2 linked regions of the Hahella chejuensis KCTC 2396 genome follow. The protein of the gene in region 1 interacts with the protein of each later gene in a pairwise test. Links are inferred from orthologs where the notes say so. Each region holds a gene or a part of one and is shown on either strand. Other genes may lie near its edges.

Region 1 (2,903 bases):
TCTTTGTTGGTGTTGAAGAGGGCATTACTGTTAAGACCCAGACAGATGAAATTACAGGTCTGTCTAATATTGAGGTAATGGATCCGAAGGATCGCCCGGCTTCTGGAAAAGATATTCGTCCGATGCTGCAATTGCTTGATGCAAACGGCAAAGAGATGAAGTTCCCAGGTACCGATACTCCGGTGCAGTATTTTCTGCCTCCAAACTCACTTTTCAGTTTGAAGAATGGGGATACTATTGAGGTTGGTGATGTAATTGCGCGGATACCGCAAGAGTCATCCAAGACGCGCGACATTACAGGTGGTCTGCCGCGAGTTGCTGACTTGTTCGAGGCTCGTAAGCCTAAAGAGCCGTCAATACTTGCTGAAATTTCAGGGATTGTTTCGTTTGGCAAGGAAACCAAAGGTAAGAAGCGTCTAGTTATTACGCCAACCGATAATACTGATCCATTTGAGATTTTGATTCCTAAATGGCGTCAGCTAAACGTATTTGAAGGTGAGAGCGTAGAGAAGGGAGAGGTTATCTCTGACGGCCCATCTAACCCGCATGACATTCTGAGGTTGCTGGGGGTTGGTGAGCTGGCTAAGTACATCATTAACGAAATTCAGGATGTATACCGTCTTCAAGGCGTTGTTATAAATGATAAGCATATTGAAGTTATCGTACGCCAGATGATTCGTAAGGTTGATGTGTTGAGTTCTGGGGATACCACTCTCATTAAAGGAGATCAGGTTGAGCTGGTGAAACTTCTGGAAGAGAACGAGAAGGCTGGAGAAGAGGCGAAGATGCCTGCGCGGTACGAACGAGTATTGCTAGGTATAACTAAAGCGTCTTTGGCGACAGAAAGCTTCATTTCTGCTGCATCGTTCCAGGAGACTACTCGCGTTCTGACAGAAGCGGCCGTAACTGGTAAGCAGGATCATCTACGTGGTCTGAAAGAAAACGTAGTTGTAGGTCGACTTATTCCTGCTGGAACTGGGTCTGCTTACCATCAGGAGAGAAGACGCAAGCGCATGCAGAAGGAAGGTGGCGTTAGCGCAGCAGATGTTGTTCAGGCGTTGAGCGCAGAACTGAATAAATAATCTGCAATGTCGAAGGCGGCTGGTGGTTTTTTAGCCTCAGTCGCCTTGACTCGTTGAATGGGCGTCAGTACACTTGGCGCCCTTATTATAGTTGGGCACTAAATATCTATCTGTTGTTAACGGAGTAAGCTTGAATGGCAACCATTAACCAATTGGTACGCAAGCCTAGAAGCCGTAAAGTCGCGAAAAGCGATGTTCCAGCGCTTCAAGGTTGTCCGCAGCGTCGCGGCGTATGTACCCGTGTATATACGACTACCCCGAAAAAGCCGAACTCAGCTTTGCGGAAAGTGTGTCGTGTTCGTTTAACAAATGGTTATGAAGTAACCTCTTACATTGGTGGTGAAGGTCATAACCTGCAAGAGCATAGTGTTGTGTTGATCCGCGGCGGCCGGGTAAAAGACTTGCCAGGCGTGCGATACCACACCGTGCGTGGAACCTTGGATACTGCTGGCGTAAACGATCGTAGACAGGGTCGTTCTAAGTACGGCGCCAAGCGTGGCAAGTCTTGATAATAGTTGTTGGATAAGAGTAAGGCTGGCTGGCTTTTAGTCATGTCAGATTTACCTGAAGACCTTTTTTATTTTTGAGGGCTTATCATGCCAAGAAGAAGAGTCGCTGCGAAGCGTGAAATCCTGCCGGATCCTAAGTTCGGAAGTAAGAAACTGGCTAAGTTCATTAACCACGTAATGGAAAGTGGTAAGAAGTCAGTAGCGGAGCGTATTGTTTATGGTGCTCTGGATATTGTGTCCAACAAAGCCAAAAAAGAGCCAATTGAAACATTTGAACTTGCTCTGGAAAACATTCAGCCTTTGGTTGAAGTTAAGTCCCGTCGTGTAGGTGGCGCTACATATCAGGTGCCTGTAGAAGTTCGACCATCTCGTCAAATGGCGCTGTCTATGCGCTGGTTGGTTGAGTACTCCCGTAAGCGTGGTGAGAAGTCTATGGCTGCACGTCTGGCGGCTGAGATGCTGGAAGCTGCTGAAGGCCGTGGGGCTGCTGTCAAGAAGCGTGAAGACGTCCATCGTATGGCGGAAGCTAATAAGGCTTTCTCCCATTACCGTTTTTAATTTTGGAGTAATTAATCGTGGCACGTAAAACTCCCATAGAGCGCTACCGTAATATCGGTATTTGTGCTCACGTTGACGCAGGTAAAACCACGACAACGGAGCGTGTTTTGTTTTATACCGGTCTTTCTCATAAGATTGGTGAGGTGCACGACGGCGCAGCAACAATGGACTGGATGGAGCAGGAGCAGGAGCGCGGAATTACTATTACTTCCGCTGCGACGACTTGTTTTTGGGCTGGCATGCAGCAGCAGTTTGATCAGCACCGTGTCAATATCATTGATACTCCTGGGCACGTTGACTTTACCATCGAGGTAGAGCGCTCTCTGCGTGTACTTGACGGTGCGGTAGTCGTACTTTGTGGTTCTTCCGGTGTTCAGCCTCAGACAGAGACCGTATGGCGTCAAGCTAACAAGTACGAAGTTCCTCGCATGGTGTTTGTGAATAAGATGGACCGTGCGGGCGCCAACTTTGAGCGCGTCGTTAAACAGTTGAAAGATCGTTTGGGCGCTACTCCTGTGCCTCTTCAGATGACTATTGGTGCTGAAGACGAGTTTAAGGGGGTGGTTGATCTGGTTAAGATGAAGTCGATCATCTGGAACGAAGCCGATCAAGGCATGACTTTTGAGTATCAGGAGATTCCTGCTGATCTTCAGGAGAAATGCGCCAAGCTTCGTGAGCAATTAGTTGAAGCTGCTGCTGAAGCTAATGACGACTACATGAACAAGTATCTGGAAGAAGGCGAGTTAACTGAGGA
Region 2 (3,505 bases), 5.1 Mb from region 1 along the record:
CCAGCATATGATTAATGTGAGGGTAAGTCAGAAAGTGGATATAAAGGGGCACACGACAATCCAATCTGCTGTTGCTAATGCTGAAAAGCAATTTGCAGGCAAGGGGAGGGTGTTGTTGAGGTCATCAGGGACCGAGCCGGTCATTAGGGTGATGGCCGAAGGTGAGGATGAAGCTAAAGTTCGTTCTATAGTGGCTGAGCTGGCTAAAATAGTTGAAGGGTCTGTGTAAAGACCTTTCACATATTGAGTAGTTAGATAATAGTGGCGCACTACTTGTAACTTATAGGGAGTTTGGTTAGTATGTGCGCCTCGCGCGAACTGGAGGGTTGAATGCGAAAAAAACTGATCGCCGGAAACTGGAAGTCTAATGGAAGTCTTGAGCGTAATAAGGCTCTATTAGAAGGTATAGTTAACGCTAAGGCGTTAGGCTCAGTTGATGTGGTGGTTTGTCCTCCATTTCCGTATCTTCAAAGTGTTGAGAGTGCAGTTTCTGATTCCATGATTGAGTTGGGGTCTCAAAATTGCTCCGCCACTGAAGATGGCGCATATACCGGTGAGGTTAGCGCTAAAATGTGCGCTGATATGAAGTGTTCCTGGGTGATACTTGGGCATTCTGAGCGCAGGGCGTTATACGCCGAGAACGATGAAGTTATCGCTTGTAAAGTTAAGCGTGCAGTTGAGTCGGGATTGGCTCCGATACTGTGTGTGGGCGAAACGCTGGCGGATCGCGAGTCAGGCCGAGCTGAAGAAGTTACGCTTAAGCAGCTTGATGCTGTGTTTATGTCTGTCCAACCTGATGATTCGTGGGTTGTGGCGTACGAGCCGGTATGGGCTATAGGCACGGGTAAAACTGCTTCGCCAGAGGATGCGCAGAGTATGCATAAAGCCTTACGGAACAATATTCGTAAGCATTTTCCGCAGATAGCGGATAAAATTAGAATTTTGTATGGCGGCAGCGTTAAGTCGTCAAACGCGAAAGAACTGTTCTCAATGCCGGATGTAGATGGGGCTCTAGTTGGTGGCGCCTCGTTAGTCTCGGAAGAATTTGTCTCTATTATCGAGGCTGCGGTAGAGTAAGGTAGATTAAATGGAACTGTTTGAAACCCTGATTGTTATAGTTCATGTGATCGTTGCAGCTGGCGTTATTGGCTTGGTGTTGATTCAACAGGGTAAAGGCGCTGATATGGGGGCCTCCTTTGGTGGCGGTGCTTCTCAAACGGTTTTTGGTTCTAGTGGTAGTGGTTCTTTTTTGACGAACATGACAACTACTCTGGCCATTGTTTTCTTTCTGAGTAGTTTTGCATTGGCATATGTTGCTAAACAAAAAGCTAGTCAGGTCACTGCAAGTGGAGTTCCTGTTATTGAAACGGTCTCTGGCTCTTCCTCAGAGTCTGATGAGCTTTCAATTGATGCAGATTCTACTAATGCTGGTGAGGTTCAGGGCGCTGCGGAAGCTCCTTCCGATAGCAAGCCTGAGTTAGAGTGAGGTTTATGCCGAAGTGGTGAAATTGGTAGACACGCTATCTTGAGGGGGTAGTAGCCTATGGCTGTGCCGGTTCAAGTCCGGCCTTCGGCACCATATTAAAGACAGGCGAGCCCATTGCTCGCCTTCTTTGCAGCAACTATAATTTTGCTGCCGTATTTTCTGGAATACGCGTTGTAAAACCCCTTTTCAGGGGTTTTTTATTAACTGCACTATGGTGTGGTCGGAGGATGGGCTTAATGCCCATTTTTTGTTTGGCGACTTGGCGTAAAGTAACGCTGGGTATGCTCCTTATCGGAGATAATCTATTGGCTCGTAAAGACGATCTATACCAGCTTCTCAAGCCCGTGGTAGAAGGAATGGGCTGTGACTTTTGGGGGATGGATTACATCGCTCAAGGGAAGAGGAGTTTGTTGCGAATCTATATCGACAAAGAGTCCGGGGTGTTAGTTGATGACTGTGAAAAGGTGAGTCGTCAAATTAGCGCTATTTTGGATGTTGAAGATCCGATAAAGGGGGAGTATACCCTGGAGGTTTCTTCGCCTGGGTGGGATCGGCCGCTCTTTAACGTTGAGCAGTATAAGGCATATATAGGCTCTATTATTGAGGTCAGGCTGCAAGCGCCTTTTAATGGGCGGCGTAAGTTCAAGGGCCTTTTGGCGGCTGTTGAAAATGATGAAATAGTGCTCCAAGTGGACGCGGAAGAATTTATATTTCCTGTGGAAACGATAGATAAAGCGAATGTTGTGCCGCAGTATTGATGGGATTACGGGGTAAAGATGAACAAAGAAATCTTGTTGGTTGTGGAAGCGGTCTCCAACGAAAAAGGGGTAGATAAAGACGTCATTTTCGAAGCTATTGAATTGGCTTTGGCTACCGCTACTAAAAAGCGCTACGAAGATGAAGAGGCTGATATCCGAGTGGATATCGATAGAAAGACTGGTGAGTACCAAGCGTTTCGTCGTTGGTTGGTGGTGGATAATGATGCAGTTCCTGCTTTGGGAACTGAACTTACTTTGGAAGAGGTTCATGAGAGTGGCCTTGACCTGAAGCCTGGCGATACCCATGAAGAGGAAGTCGAGGCGGTCGCTTTCGGGCGAATCGGTGCGCAAGCAGCCAAGCAGATTATTGTTCAAAAAGTGCGCGAGGCTGAGCGAACTAAAATCGTTGATAGCTATCGAGAAAAAGTCGGCGACTTGGTAAACGGCGTTGTTAAAAAGGTGACCCGAGATAACATTATTGTCGACTTGGGGGCGAATGCTGAGGCGTTGTTGCCTAAGGATCAATTGATCAGCAGAGAGACTTATCGTGTAGGAGATCGCGTTCGCGCGTTGCTTTTAGATATCAGAATGGACAACCGAGGGCCTCAGTTAATCTTGAGTCGCGCTTGTTCTCAGATGCTGATCGAGCTATTCAGAATCGAAGTCCCTGAAATCGCAGAAGAAGTTATTGAAATCAAAGCGGCTGCGCGTGATCCGGGTTCCCGGGCGAAAATAGCGGTTAAAACTAATGATGGGCGTATAGATCCAGTCGGCGCCTGTGTGGGTATGCGGGGTTCGAGGGTGCAAGCGGTATCCAGTGAGCTTGGCAACGAACGTATAGATATTGTCCTGTGGGACGATAACCCCGCTCAGCTGGTTATCAACGCCATGGCTCCGGCTGAAGTTGCCTCCATCATCATGGATGAAGATAGCCACACTATGCAGGTGGCGGTATCAGAAGATAATTTGGCGATGGCTATTGGACGTAGCGGCCAGAATGTCAAGTTGGCCTCCGAAATGACAGGGTGGGAAATTAATGTTCTGACTGAGGAGCAGGCGGGGCAGCAGCAGGAAGAAGAGTTTAGACGCTATGTCGATTGCTTTATTGACCAACTGGGCGTAGAGGAAGATTTGGCGGAAGTGTTGGCTTCTGAAGGCTTTACGTCGTTGGAAGAGGTCGCCTACGTACCAATGGAAGAGATGCTCGCTATCGATGATTTTGATGAGGATCTGGTGACTGAGCTGCGCAAGCGCGCAAAAA

Evidence for each region.
Region 2: the proteins of rpsL (region 1) and rimP interact in binary tests that used the Escherichia coli proteins (3 or more experiments, as listed by UniProt). The link is inferred for Hahella chejuensis KCTC 2396 from one-to-one orthologs.

Annotation. Positions count from the first base shown.
Region 1 is NC_007645.1:6,348,258-6,351,160, reverse strand. It holds rpsL (30S ribosomal protein S12), read left to right. Parts: upstream 1-1,216; coding sequence 1,217-1,591; downstream 1,592-2,903. Other genes in the region: fusA (elongation factor G), read left to right, coding at 2,167-2,903; rpsG (30S ribosomal protein S7), read left to right, coding at 1,679-2,149; rpoC (DNA-directed RNA polymerase subunit beta'), read left to right, coding at 1-1,082. UniProt on the Escherichia coli protein: With S4 and S5 plays an important role in translational accuracy. Interacts with and stabilizes bases of the 16S rRNA that are involved in tRNA selection in the A site and with the mRNA backbone.
Region 2 is NC_007645.1:1,247,870-1,251,374, forward strand. Bases 520-3,505 are described here. They hold rimP (ribosome maturation factor RimP), read left to right. Parts: upstream 520-1,767; coding sequence 1,768-2,244; downstream 2,245-3,505. Other genes in these bases: tpiA (triose-phosphate isomerase), read left to right, coding at 520-1,077; secG (preprotein translocase subunit SecG), read left to right, coding at 1,088-1,486; nusA (transcription termination factor NusA), read left to right, coding at 2,263-3,505. In the rest of the region: glmM (phosphoglucosamine mutase), read left to right, coding at 1-229; more of tpiA, read left to right, coding at 331-519.